Regions from separate parts of the Pseudoalteromonas sp. NZS127 genome, predicted to be linked through region 1. Evidence: riboswitches for the same ligand, from Rfam matches in the RefSeq annotation. Region 1 holds a riboswitch; the other holds the start of a gene.
What was found. Region 1 has a riboswitch for lysine ahead of dapA (4-hydroxy-tetrahydrodipicolinate synthase). Riboswitches for the same ligand answer to the same signal wherever they lie in the genome.

Region 1 (7,494 bases):
TAAGAATCATTAGTATTTATTTTTAATTTGGGTTTTTAGTAGACATAAAAAAACCCAGCATAAAGCTGGGTTTTTGTAATTCAATCGATTTTATTAACGTAAAACTTTAACGTTTTTAATCGTTTTGATATGCGCTTCTACACGACGGTTTTCTTGGTGTGCTGCTTTAGTGTTCGCTTCATTTTTAAGACGCTCTTCACCTAGACCAACTGTAGTAATACGGTCTTCTGCTACGCCATCAGCTACTAATTTTTTAGCTACTGCGTCAGCACGTTTTTTAGATAACCACTTGTTGTAAGATGCTTTACCTACAGAAGAAGTATGACCTTCTAAAAGAACAGTTGTATCTGGGTACTCTTTTAAGAACTCAGCTACTTTATCGATATCGTTTAAGTACTGTGTAGATACTGCAGAGGTATTATTAGGGAAAGTCACTAATAAGCTTACAGTTACTTCTTTATCTTCGTATAAAGTACAACCTGTGCCATCAACTGCATCAGTCATTGGTGTATTAGGACACTGATCATCTACATCAGGAATGTTATCGTTGTCGCTGTCTACTGGTGCAACTTCAACAATTACTGGCTCTGGAGCTGGTTGAACTGGCTCTTCTGCTACTGAGCTTTGACCAAATAAGTAGTTAATACCTAGTTTAGCGTTCACATCGGTATAACCACGGTCAAGACCTTGATAAACAGATGTTTCTGCGTTAACAAATAAACCGTCTGTAATGAAGTGCTGGTAACCAACACCTGCGTTTAAGAAAGTATTATCAGTTGCTACTTTTACTTCTTTAATACCAAATAAACCATAGAAAGGGCCGCCACCAAAGTGGTAAAGTGCATCAACACCAAAACGCTCGCCTTCTACGTCGTTACGATTACCATTAGGAATCGGATTTTTAAGAAATGCATTAAAGTCCATATCTGCATACTCAAGACGTGCACTCCAGTAATCACTGAAACGGTAGCCAACTTCAGCACCCCAACTTGCAGATTCATTAACTTCCAAGTTTTGGTGCATGTTTAGATTTTTCCAAGATGCATCGTAATAGTCACCGAACACACCAATGTAAAAACCTTCAGTTTTTTCTGCTGCAAATGCTGATGCGCTAGTTGCAGCTAACGCGATTGCGATTGTAAGTGATTTTAATTTCATTGTTTTCTTCCCATTTTAACAATTAAAAATATAGCTAATTCTTTCTAGCTCAACCAGTTTTATTAAGATTACCTGATCCTTTATTAATCAATACTTAACAAAAGATAATTAATTCGTTTTTAATACTCTATATGTACGGTATTAGTAAGTTTAGGACATATAAATTACTTTACCCAACCCCTAAATAATAAATACTATTGCTGGTATCTAAATTTATTAAATAACCATACCTACTTCACTCGCTGAGTTTATATTGAGCGCCAGCCACTTAGCTTTAAATGCATATCAATAATATCAGCTCAGTTTATTGTGCTCAATAATAAAGCAGCGCTACCGCCGCTAAATGACCTTTTATAATCAGCAACTTAAATTTACATCTAATAATTAAGTACCACAAAAAGTATAATACTCTTTATCACTGCTAGGTGCATCCTGAAATTTTGCCAATTTGTCTGTATTTTTATAAGGTGTGTGCATAACCTGCATAAACTCATGCAGTAATTCACTTGAGCCTGCCTTATTATACTCACTAAGTATTTTTTCGATCACATGGTTACGAGGAATAACTCGTGGATTAGCTGCGCGCATTACAATATAGCTGCGATCATCGGTGCATTTTTGCCACTTACAGGCCCACTGAACTAATGCCTCTGGTATGCTCATTACACCTGTTAAAGACTCGGTTAGTGCATCAAACGTATTGGTATAGTCGAGTTGATGCTCTTTTAATAACTGTAATAGCTCTGCAATTAACTCTTTATCGGCTGTATCTGTATCAGCTAAGCCTAGCTTAGTTGCCCACATTGCACTAAATTCAGCATTAAATTGCTCAGCAAAACCATCTAGTATTGGAGTCATTAATGACACAGCTTGTTCGTCGTCATCATGTACAAGCGGTATTAAACTCTCAGCTAAGCGAGCGCAGTTCCAGTTAGCAATATTAGGTTGATTACCAAATGCATAACGCCCTTGCTTATCAATAGAGCTAAACACGGTATCAAAATCAAAGCTGTTCATCATGGCGCATGGGCCATAGTCGATAGTTTCGCCACTAACCAGCGTATTATCGGTATTCATTACGCCATGTATAAAGCCTACTCGCATCCAACTAACCACCAGCTCAACTTGGTTTTTAATCACTGCAGCTAAAAACGCTAAATAGCGCTCAGGTCCTGTTGCTTGAATTTTTGGGTAATGACGCTCAATAGCTAAGTCGGCAAGGTTTTTAAGCCCTGCAACGTCACCTTGTGTTGCTAAATACTGAAACGAGCCAACACGAATGTGGCTACTGGCTAAGCGCGTCACAATAGCGCCAGGCTGAGGTGGGTTTCTGTACACAGTTTCGCCACTACCAACCACAGCTAAGCAGCGCGTGGTTTTAATACCTAACGCTTGCATTGCTTCGCTCATTATATATTCACGTATTGCCGGGCCAAGTGCACACCGGCCATCGCCACCACGAGAGTAAGGAGTGGCACCAGAGCCTTTTAATTGAATGTCCCATAATTGGTTTTGCGCATCCGCTACTGCTCCTAGCAAATGAGCACGCCCATCGCCTAAGCGTGGTGAAAAATGTCCAAATTGATGCCCTGAGTATCCTAGTGCAACCGCTGCAATTGCTTGCTGTTCGTTGCCGCCAAAAGTACTGGCCCGTAACTCAGGAGCTACATTAATATTAAACGCTTTAGCTAAGCTGTCGTTCCAGAGTAATAGCTGTGGGGCGGCCACCTTAGATGGGCGATCTTCAATTGCAAAATTGTCGGCTACTTGTCTGTACCTTGGCATTAAATTCATAACTACCCTCTACTGTTGTTGGCTTATACCTACACGATTATCGCCTACACTGTAGGCTATAATTAAGCTTAGCTCTTGCATGCTCAAACCGCTTTGTTGCTGTAATTCATTAAAGAACGCTTGCGCTGCAGTTAACGACTTTTTAGTTTGTAAGCCACCATCAATAATTTTGTGCGCGCGCAAATAACTCTCAACATCCCGCGATAATAAAAAGGTGTCTTTACCCAATGCACGCAAAGTATAAGGGCCGGTATTTCCACCCAAGCGTGCACCGTGTTTTTTTAAGTACGCCCACAAACCAATAATATCTTCACTTGGCCAGTCTGCAATAAACTGACTAAAGCTACCATGTTGCTGGGTAACCTCATGGATCATGAACGCATTTTCGGGGATCGTTTTTACTTTTTTATAATTGCGAACAATACGCTCGTCGCTGGCTTTTTGCTCCAACATATCGGGTGGCATCATTAATAATTTTTCAACGCTAAACTGCCAAAAAACCTCTCTAAAACCTGCCCACTTGCTGTTAATAACCGACCAGTAAAAGCCACTTTGAAAAACCTTACGCGTAAACTCTTCCAGCCAATCATCATCACTTAAAGCTGCTAATTGTTGCTTAGATGCGGGTTTAGCGAGTAGTTGCTGTAGCATTTGTGTTGAGCCTTTTCGCTCTACTGCTCGCTGATAAATATCATTAAATTTTTCCATCTGCTTGAAACCTTATTTTGCAGTTACAAATTTCGCGCCGCGATTACCCTCTAGTTTAAGGGAAATTGTCATTATACGTAACCGTAACCAAAATCGATGACACTATCTGCATTTAGCTGCTTGACACCCAGATGGCTAAAATGATTTAATCATCGCACTTACCCTATTTAATTATATTTGTATTGCTAGCAGTACAAATATAAAGGGCTGGAAGAGGTGCGTTATTCAGGTAGCGTATGTTAGGAGCACAAACTCCATTGAGCATACGTAAGGGGAATTAACGCCGAGAAACAACAATGTTTGTGTCATTGTTGTTTCGGGCGACTAGGTTGAATCCTAGCGACTGTCACCAATAGCTATTTAAACGTAGCTTATTAGTTTGGTGGAGAGCTTCTGGTCTTAGTATAATAAGGCCGTGCGCCCTATTATTTAAGCCCATTCGCTCTTCGAATTATAACATACCCTACACGTGGGTATTTGTTCGAACGATGTTAATGCGGCTCTTTCCTATATAGCTTCTTAACTCGCCGAACATTCTATAAGTTCGCGAGAGATGATCAAAAACTTTAATTTAGATGACTACTCAGTCTGGACGGCGCTCGTTACTCCGTTTAATCAAAACGGTACAATCGACTATGGCACCTTAACCACTTTGGTTGCTGAGCAAGCTGCTGCTAATAATGCCATTTTATTACTAGGCAGCACAGGTGAAGGCTTAGCCTTAACACTTAAAGAGCAACAAGCCATTGTTGAGCACGTGTGCCAATTATCACCTAATGTACCCTTAATGGTGGCTGTAGGTGGTATGAACCTCAAACAGCAATTAGCCTGGGTTGAATACTGTAACCACCTGCCTATTCATAGTTTTTTACTTGGCTCGCCGCTTTATGCAAAGCCCGGTGTAATTGGACAAACCCATTGGTTTGAAAGCCTTTTAAATATAAGTAAACACCCTTGTATGCTTTATAACGTACCAGGGCGAAGCGCTGTCGATATTCCAGTAGCAACCATTCAAAACCTACAGCAACATAAAAACCTATGGGCACTTAAAGAAGCCAGTGGCAACATTGCGCAATTTGAAGCTTACCGTCAAGCGGCTCCTAACTTAGCTATTTTTAGCGGCGATGATGCGCTTATGCCCTACTTTGCCCAAGCCGGTGCTAAAGGACTGGTATCGGTAGCAGCTAATGCTTGGCCGCTACAAACTCACGAATTTGTACAGCGTAGCCTAAGTGGCCAATACCCCAATTTATTTACTCAGTGGTCAAGCGCAATCAGTAGCTTGTTCACTGTAGCAAACCCCATTCCCGTTAAAGTACTCATGCATTTACAAGGGCGATTAACGAGTTCGTATTTACGCCCCCCGTTAACTCACCTCGAATTAACGCAAACAACGTGCATTGAACAAGCAAACAACACCATTTTATCTTGGCATTAAACATAGGTTTTTATAATGAGCTGGTTAGAACTATTAAATAATTTAGAGTCGGGCGCAGTACGCGCAGCATCACAAAACGAAAGCGGCCAATGGCAGGCTAACGTTGCAGTAAAACAAGGTATTTTAGAAGCCTTTAAAAATGGTACAAACACCGAATTTGCCGGTGGCTTTGTTGATAAACATAACTTAGCGCCACAACAGTTTAGTGCCACCGATGGCGTACGTATGGTCCCGGGTGGCTCAAGCGTGCGCCGTGGTGCTTATGTAGCTAAAGGCACTATTATTATGCCACCAGCGTATGTAAATATTGGCGCATACATTGACGAAGGCACTATGGTAGATAGCCACGCTTTAGTTGGCTCGTGTGCGCAAGTAGGTAAAAATGTACACCTTAGCGCAGCCGTGCAACTTGGTGGTGTGTTAGAGCCAATTGGTGCCAGCCCAGTGGTAGTTGAAGATGATGCATTTATTGGCGCAGGCTGCGTAATTGTTGAAGGCGTAGTAATTAAAAAAGGCGCAGTGCTTGCTCCTGGTGTACGTTTATCGGCCACGATTCCGGTATACGACTGTGTAAACGAGCGCCAACTTGATAAAGGCGAGCCAATTCCTGAGTACGCTATTGTAATACCAGGCTCTCGCCCTGCTTCAAACGAATGGGCGCGTGCACAAGGTTTAAGCATGTCGTGCGCGTTAATTGTTAAGTACCGCGATGAGCAAAGTGATGCATCATTACTACTTGAAGAGGTTTTACGTTAATGAGCTTTTTGAGCACGGGCGTTAAAACGGCAATTAATGAATTATCAAGCCAACTCGATAGCCCATTTTTTGTTTACGACCTAGATACGCTAAATAATCACTTGGCACAATTGGTCGCACAAACCGAGGTAAAACTGTGGTATGCGGTTAAAGCAAATCCACTGTCTAAAATTATTCAATGCTTAGATAACGCCGGGTTTAATTTTGACGTAGCCAGTAAAGGCGAGCTTGAGCAAGTACTTGCTCAAGGCGTTAGTAGCGATCGCGTGCTCAACACCGGGCCAGCTAAAAGCCCAAAACAAATTAAACACTTTATTGAGCGCGGCGTACGTACTTTTGTTGCCGAAAGTCTTAATCAAGTTCGCTGGCTCAATGAGCAAGCCAAGCTACAAAACTGTCAACTACAGGTATTACTGCGCGTACAGTTACGTTGGCCCGAGGGCGAAAAAAATCCACTAGGTGGCGATAGCCTCACGCCATTTGGACTCGGTTGTACAGAGTGGCAGGCACTTAATATTACCGACTATGACGCACTTAGCTTTGATGGCCTGCATATTTTTCAATGGGGAAATATGCTCAGTACGCAAAAACTCAGTGAGTTGTGGTCACAAATGATTGCACCACTTAGCCAGCTTGCTCGCGATTTAAATATAAACCTTAAAATTTTAGATTTAGGTGGCGGCTTAGGTATTCCGTATACGCAAAACGACATAACGCTTAATTGGGATGACTTAATAACAGCCCTCGCTAAAATTAAAAAACAGGCGGGCGTTGAAGAGCTATGGATGGAGCTTGGCCGCTATGCCGTGGGTGAATGCGGACATTACGCAACCCCAGTGGTAGAGCGAAAACAAAACTATGGCCAACAACAAGTTATTTTAAGTGGCGGCATAAACCACTTATTGCGCCCAGCCGTCACTAGTCAAGACTTTCCAGCAGCGTTACTACGAGATTCAAACACACCAACCCAAGCTATGAGCTTATACGGGCCACTTTGTACCGCACTCGATTGCTTGGGCGAGCACGCATTACCAAGTGATCTAAATGAACACGACTGGTTGGTGTTTAGTCAATGTGGTGCCTATGGTTTTAGTGAAAGTATGCCGTACTTTTTATGCCACGAACTTGCAGGCGAATATGTTTTAGAACAAAACAAACTTAGCTGCCTACGTGCAGCCGAAGATGCCAGTTATTACTTGAGATAATTTACCTAAGATAATGTACCTAAAATAAAGTACCCGAGATAAAATTAAAATGTTGAGATACTCATGATCGCCTCACCAATTAGTCAAGAAAACATCGTCGTTGGTGAAGTTGCCAATGGCTTACCACTCACTATTCCTGTGTATCGTTTAAAAGGCGGTGGCACGGGGCCAAGTGTGTATATTCAGGCCAACATGCACGGGGCTGAAGTACAAGGTAATGCGGTAATTTTTCAACTACTTGAACAATTAAAGCACCTCAATCTTAAAGGTGATATTACTTTAGTGCCCTATGCCAATCCTATTGGTTGTAATCAAAAGTCGGGGGAATTTACCTTAGGTCGGTTCGACCCTATCACCGGCACTAATTGGAATAGGATGTATCATTATAATACTGAGTTAGTCACTCAGTTTGCAAAAAACCATACGCAATACGAC
Region 2 (7,494 bases), on a different contig from region 1:
CTGTGAATTATAGGGATAAAGAGAAAAATACTGACCGGCAATTTTAAAGCGTGCTTTTTCATCGCTTTGGCTTTTTTCAAGCTCGTTGTCACTCACTAATTTTTGATACAAAAACAGCATTTCTTCGGCATCTAAATCGGGGTAACTTTCGTCTAAAAATTGCAGCAATGGTTGCGGCTTTTTACGTTTTGTATTGAAGCGTTTTGCAAAGCTGCTTTTAACATCGTTGTAATCGGGAATGTTTGGCGTTTGAAAAGGCGGTACATCTTGCTGATCGGGCAATTGGTATTCTTGGTGTTCAAACTCAACCAAACTTGCCATATAGGCAACTATATGGCGTTGTTGCCCCAACGAGTAACGCTGTGCGTCGCTCACAAAGTGTGGTTGCACCGCTGTTAGCATGTTGTCTACGCCATTTTTACGCACTAGCCCAAGCACTTTTGCAGCTTGGCGGGTAATTAAGTTATTTCGGCGTAGCTCTTCACGCAGCGGCATTAGCATGTCGGCACTTTTACGCAGGCTTTCGCGGCCTACTAAATGCATTTCGAGAATACGGGTACGTAATTGCTCTAGCATGCGTTTGTCGGTATATGCTTTACCCGATTGCTCAATACGCTCTATTTGCGTACTAATTTGCTGCTCTATAAGATTAAAACAGGCATGAAACTCACCGCGAATATCAACCATTTCAAGCATTGGCTCTATGTATTCGTCAAACGCTTCTATTACCGCTTTATAACGTTTTTGCAGCGATTGCACCGCGTTATTAGATTTAGCTTGCTCAACAATATTTAAAATAGCGTTTTCGTTGTGTGCGTACAGTTTCATTATTTTGCGTACTCGATCATCCATAATACGGCTAAAACGGCGTAAGTCGTCAAAATCTTCCACTTCGCCCGCGTTAGCTAAGCGATCGCCAAGGCGAGCTAAGTCCTCTACTAATACGCTAATTTCTTGTGCTAAACCTAAATGCTCTTCTTGCAGTAAAAATGTAGCAAAGTCGGCAATGGCACGGTTTATTTCAAGCTGCGAAGATTTAGCTAAAGGAATTATAATATCTTGATTTAACAAGCGATTAGTTTCTTTATAAATTCGCTCGTTATGCCATGTAGGTTGTTTGTGTTTAATGGCATTTTGCAAATCTTTAATACTAAAGTCGGCCATTTTAAAACGTTTAAATAATAGCTCTAGCACCCCCCAATGTTCGCTAAGGGTATTTAATAGCTTTTTAGCTGGGATCATAAGGCGTTTATACATCCTAGTATGTTGTTAAATAACGAGCTAAATAAGCGAGTTATTCGTAATTTTAATAGCGCTGATAGCACTATGGTATTCGTTTTTACAACGATTTAATAATAGTTTTTACCAGGTCATAGTGATAACATCCGCACCGAAAATAGGCACACGAAATATGCGGCTCTATTTTCTTCATAGGTTCAATTTTTACATTATTCCAAAGGTTGTTCAATTATCATGGTTTCCTCTATTATCCTGACTTTAATAGCGATTGCATTTTTGCTGATCGTTATTGAGGATATAATCCACGTAAACAAAGCTAAAACGACACTTTTTTTTGGTACGCTCTGCTGGATTATCTCTTTTATCTTCCCTATTAATGGGCAAAGCCCTGATACGATTCAATCACTCCTTAATCATAATATTTTAGAAATTGCCTCCTTATGGCTGTTTTTAATGGCGGCAATGACCTTTGTTGCCTATTTAAACTCAAAAGGGTTTATCGAAAATATTGTTAACCGGATTATGCCAAAACGAATTAGCGAACGTAAGTTAATGTTTTTGGTTGGTGTTTTTGCATTTTTATTCTCTTCTATTTCCGATAACGTAACCGCTACGCTTATATCTTTAGCGGTGGTTTTATCATTAAAACTTGAAGCCAAAAAGCTAATTAGATATGCCACGCTGATAATTTTTGCGGTTAACTCTGGTGGTGTGTCGTTAATTACCGGTGATGTAACCACGTTAATGATATTTTTAGATGGTAAAGTAACTATTAGCAATTTGTTATTGTTAATTGGGCCAGCATTTGTAAGTGTGATGCTGTTAGCTGCACTGTTATCAATAGGCTTAAATGGCCAGCTCGACTTTACTAAAACCAAGCAAAAACGCATTGAAAAAACCGATATTACAATTGCAGTTATCTTCTTATCTACGGTTATTGCTACCTTAACACTGAGTGTTTTATACAGTGTACCGCCATTGCTTACCTTTTTGTTTGGTTTGTCTATGATGTTTTTAGTGGCGCAATTTTTAATGCGCAAAAAAGACATAAACAAAGACATGATAGATTTTATTCGTGAAATAGAATACGACACCTTGTTGTTTTTTGTAGGTGTATTATTACTGGTAGGGGCGTTAAAAGAAGTTGGTATGTTAAGCCACTTTAGCGACCTGTACACAATAATGGCACCTGAATACGCAAACTATTTAATGGGTATATTGTCGGCAGGCGTTGATAACGTACCACTTACTGCCGCGTTATTAAAAGCAGATATAGTAATGACACAGCAGCATTGGCTGTCGTTTACTTATGCCACAGGCGTAGGGGGCTCTATGTTAATTATAGGCTCAGCGGCGGGTATTATTGCCATGAGCAAAGTTAAAGAACTGACCTTTATGAGCTACTTACGTTTGTCGTTTTATTTATTAATTTGTTACACCGTAGGCTATACAGGCTCGTATTTAATGGCAGGTTTTGTTTAATATTAGTTATTAAAGTGCTTGACAGCTAGATGTCTAAACGATAACTTTCAAAGCCCCAGTAAAGTATTGATCTTTTCAATATATTGCTGGGGTTTTGTTTTATTAGTGATTGCTAAAATAGCCATTAATACAACATTCAGAAGAGGTGCGATACTTAGGTATTTAATGTGAGGTGACGAACGCCGTTGAGCATTAAAGAGGGAAGTACTCGCCGAGAAAAATAACGCGTCGTCGTCGTTGTTTTTCGGTTTATGGGGCTGAATCCTCAAAACTGTCACCAATATAGGTGGAGAGCTTCTGGCAGTGAATTTTCTTACCTTATATTTGCTGCCAAGTTCTTCTTGTTTTATTACGGTTTGGATGCCGTGAAAGGAGACGAAATGACAACCCAATCAGTGCCACATGTAGTATTAGGCAGCAAATCAAATTATACCGTTGCTAAATTTGGCGGCACCAGCGTAGCTAACTTTGCAGCTATGGACCACAGTAGTAAAATTGTAGTAGCAGATAAAAGCGTGCGTATTGTTGCACTAAGCGCCAGCGCAGGAGTCACTAATCATTTAGTTGAGCTATGTAAAATCAACCTTAGTGAAGATGAGCGCCAAGCACATATTAACGGCGTGCTGGCGATTCAGCAGGCTATTTTAGCCGAGTTGAGTTTAGATACCGATTTAGCGCAGGGCTTTGCCCAAACGTTAGCGGCATTTGAAAAACTAGCCAGCCAAACGCTACAAACTAAAGCGCTACATGACGAGCTATTAAGTTTTGGCGAGCGGTTATCAACTTATTTATTTACTCAAGTGCTGCGTTTAAAAGGTTTAAATGCAATACGCTTTGACGTGCGCCAAGTGCTTAAAACCGACAGTCAATTTGGCAAAGCAACTCCTAATGTTGCAGCTACTGCACAAGCAGCAAGCGCATTACTTATTCCGCTTTTAGACGATCAAGTAATTGTTACACAGGGCTTTATTGGCAGCGACGAACACGGCCAAACGACCACTTTAGGGCGCGGCGGATCAGACTACAGTGCTGCATTACTGGCCGAGGCTATTCATGCTAAAAGTGTGCATATTTGGACTGACGTAGTGGGTATTTTTAGTACCGACCCGCGTTTATGTGTAAAAGCCACGCCAATTGCACGCCTTAGCTTTGACGAAGCTGCCGAAATGGCTACCTTTGGTGCAAAAGTATTGCATCCGGCAACTATTTTACCCGCCAGCCGCAGCCATATTAATGTGTTTGTAGGTTCGAGCCGTGAGCCAGAGCGCGGTGGTACTTGGATTGAGCGTGAAAAGTCGCAACTGCCAGGAATTCGCGCAGTAACACAACGTAAAAACCAAATATTACTTACTCTTAAAAGCCCCGAAATGCTATTAGCTAGTGGCTTTTTAGCCCGAGTATTTACTATTTTAAGCGAGTTTAATATTTCGGTAGATTTAGTGACCACTTCTGAAATTAGCGTAGCAATAACGCTTGATAACGCGCCTAATGCATCGCGCCCAGAGCTTGATCAGGGTTGCTTAGATAAACTTGCTGAGTTTTGCCATGTGTCGGTAGAAAACAACTTAACCTTAGTGGCGCTTATTGGCTCAGAAATACAGTTGCGCCAGCACGAAATGAACTTAATGCAGGTATTAAGTGACTTTAATATAAGGCTAATTTGCCACGGTGCAAGTAAGCATAACTTGTGCTTTTTGGTCGAGCAAGGCGAATCCGACAACGTAGTGCAAGCTATTCATAGCCGACTACTCGAAAGCGATTGCGCGGCCTAATATAGCTAAATTAATAAGAGAGCACTGCCAGTCAGTGCTTTTTTCGCTCACTACACTTATATCAAATTCGCCTACCACAGAACTACTGGCATTAAGCTGCGCGCAAGTTAACTCTGTAAACACATTAGGGCTTAGTAACTTGGCAATAGGGCGGCTAGTGGCTTTAGCGAGCGCTTCTTTTAAGGTCCAAATCCTAAAAAAGTGTTTAGCTTGATCCTCTGCATTGGTGGGCTTGGTGATCAGCGCAATTTCATCGGTATGATAAAAATGCTTTGCGAGTTTTTCAAAAGGGCGCTTTGTGCTTATTTTTTCAATATCGAAACCAAACTGGGCTTTTGTAGGGTTAAGTGCAGCGCCAACAAAACCATTAGAATGCGATATACAGGTATTAATAACGGTGTGGCTGTTATTAATGTGTAGCGCTAATTTACTTGTTTGTAGGTTAAACTCTGAGCTTATATTACATGGCTTAATGCCCGCCATATTAGGGTGCGATGTTATAACTAAATACTTAAGTAATAATCGCGTGGCTAAATACTCTTGCTTGGCCGATACGCTTTTACGGCGGTTTATTATTTGCAGCTCAAAAGGGCTTAAATAATCAGGCAAATTAAATTGGCTTATATCGAGCGTTTTAGCGTCAAACAATAAAATAGGGCTTTTATTGTTACTAAAAGGCTGATTAATTTGCAGGGTGTTTTTAAAGTAAAGTGAACTCATAAACGCTCAAAATAATAATAAATTTAATACCGATTACCTGCTTGTATGCATAAGCTGAACATATAGTGAGCGGTTGTTAGTTGTTGTGCGCGCTAGGTACATTTTTATTACTAAGGCGCGATGAAATATGGTTTAATTCACAACAGCTAAAATAATAACAGATTTGTAGGTGTATGACACAAGTGCGTGATGGTTTTCAAAGTCGACTTGGTTTTGTATTGGCCGCCGCTGGCGCAGCGGTAGGTTTAGGTAATATATGGGGTTTTCCTACGCAGGCTGCTAACCATGGTGGTGGTGCTTTTTTGCTGGTTTACTTTATTGTTATATTTTTACTTGCTTTGCCGGCTTTATATACCGAGCTGTATTTAGGGTATTACGCCCAAGCTAATCCGGTAAAAGCACTTAGGCAAGCATGGCAAAATAAAGCCCCTAAAGTAGGCGCGGCTGCAGGTTATATTGGCCTTGGCGGCGCTATTGTAATGCTTAGCTTTTATTCAATAGTGGCAGGGTGGATGCTGTCGTATGCTATTGAACCCGTAACTACATTTTTAGGGTTTAGCGGCGCTAGCGAATTTTTACACAGCGACTCTGCGCTGCGTAATTTTGTGTTTACCCCGCTTATGCTTATTTTAACCGCGAGTATTATTTTAAAAGGGGTTAAATCGGGTATTGAAACCTGGTCACGGCGTTTAATGCCGGTGCTGCTAGTATTGTTAATTGGTTTAATTATTTATATTGCAACGCTTGATGGTGCAAGTGATGGCTTTGCAGCGTATTTAATACCTGACTTTAGCCAAATACTCGACCCTAACTTAATTATTGCAGCTATGGGGCAAGCCTTTTTCTCCTTATCGCTAGGTGTGGGCTGCATGATGATTTACGGCTCGTATTTAAAACCCGGTGCTAACTTACCAAAACTGACTGCCAGCGTAGCACTACTCGATACCAGTGTGGCCTTTTTAGCTGGTTTACTTATTGTGCCTGCTATTTACGTGGCGCAGCACAATGGCGTAGAAGTATTTAGTAACGGTAAATTAATTGGTGAAGGGCAGCTTATTTTTGCCATTTTACCCGCGTTATTTAGCACCATGGGCGATATTGGCTTATTGGTTGGGTTATTGTTTTTTGTATTAATGTCGATAGCCTCGGTTACTTCTACTATATCAACCACCGAAATTCCGGTGGCGTTTTTAGTCGAAAACCACGGTGTTGATCGCACTAAAGCTACGTGGCTAGTTAGTGGCGTAGTGCTAGTGTTTGCCAGTTTAATAATACTTAATTTTGATTGGTTATTTGGCTTGGTTATTATGGTATTTACCCAGTACCAATTACCGTTAATGGGATTGTTTTACTTTGTTACTGTGGGCTGGTTATGGCAGCGCGGTAACAAACTACACCAGGCAACTAGCGGCGCGCATTACTGGTTTGCTCAGTACATACGTTTTGTTTGCCCAATATTAATGACCTTGGTATTTGCCAATGTGGCGTTTAGTAGTTAAGCGTTACTGCAAGTTATAAATAAAACGGGAGCTTTTGCTCTCGTTTTGCTTTGTTATTTAGCTGTTAGCAATAACTGATTTTCAATTGCCTGCTTTAACGTTTCTGGCTTGGTGCGCGGTGCATAACGGGAAACAAGTTGGCCTTGCGAATTAATTAAAAATTTAGTGAAGTTCCACTTTATTACTCGCCCTTGCGAAATACCTCTGGTGTGCTGCTTTAAGTAATTAAACAAGGGGTGAGCTTCTGGGCCGTTTACCATTACTTTGGCAAATATTTCAAATGTGGTATTAAATTGCGCTTGATAAAAGCTGTTAATGGCTAAATTATCAAGCGGCTCATTTTGGCCAAATTGATTGCACGGAAACGCTAAAATGGTAAATCCACTGTTTTTATAGTGCTGATACAGCTTTTCTAAAGCGGTTAACTGCGCCGAAAAATGACATTCACTGGCAATATTTACAATAAGTAGCGTTTTGCCTTTTAACTGCTTAAAAGAAAAAAGCTCCCTGTTACAACACTCTGCGTTAAATTGATAAATACTATCCATAGATCACCTACTTAATTTCCTATTAAATAAACTTTATAAAGACTTCATTCGCTTTTTTATCAACCGATTGACATAATCAGGCATGGTTTTTAAGTTATCAGTTTAATAGGTCATTTTTATGTCAATGAAAGTAGCATTTATAGGTTTAGGCGTAATGGGTTACCCAATGGCGGGGCATTTAGCAAAAGCAGGGCACAGTGTGTGCGTTTATAACCGTACTCAAGCTAAAGCTCA

Region 2: another riboswitch for lysine. It lies ahead of lysC (lysine-sensitive aspartokinase 3); the one in region 1 lies ahead of dapA (4-hydroxy-tetrahydrodipicolinate synthase).

What each region holds. Positions count from the first base shown of each region.
Region 1 covers NZ_JADYWN010000009.1:59,206-66,699, reverse strand. The annotation lists gene I6E78_RS10125 (OmpA family protein) at 94-1,158, opposite strand; gene I6E78_RS10120 (protein adenylyltransferase SelO) at 1,543-2,952, opposite strand; gene I6E78_RS10115 (DNA-3-methyladenine glycosylase I) at 2,962-3,660, opposite strand; lysine riboswitch at 3,864-4,061, shown strand; gene dapA (4-hydroxy-tetrahydrodipicolinate synthase) at 4,214-5,098, shown strand; gene I6E78_RS10105 (2,3,4,5-tetrahydropyridine-2,6-dicarboxylate N-succinyltransferase) at 5,114-5,854, shown strand; gene I6E78_RS10100 (PLP-dependent decarboxylase) at 5,854-7,059, shown strand; gene I6E78_RS10095 (succinylglutamate desuccinylase/aspartoacylase family protein) at 7,123-7,494, shown strand, end outside.
Region 2 covers NZ_JADYWN010000010.1:96,816-104,309, forward strand. The annotation lists gene I6E78_RS10870 (hypothetical protein) at 1-1,242, opposite strand, end outside; gene nhaD (sodium:proton antiporter NhaD) at 1,474-2,721, shown strand; lysine riboswitch at 2,854-3,026, shown strand; gene lysC (lysine-sensitive aspartokinase 3) at 3,102-4,493, shown strand; gene I6E78_RS10885 (4'-phosphopantetheinyl transferase family protein) at 4,467-5,213, opposite strand; gene I6E78_RS10890 (sodium-dependent transporter) at 5,387-6,712, shown strand; gene I6E78_RS10895 (glutathione peroxidase) at 6,766-7,260, opposite strand; gene I6E78_RS10900 (NAD(P)-dependent oxidoreductase) at 7,379-7,494, shown strand, end outside.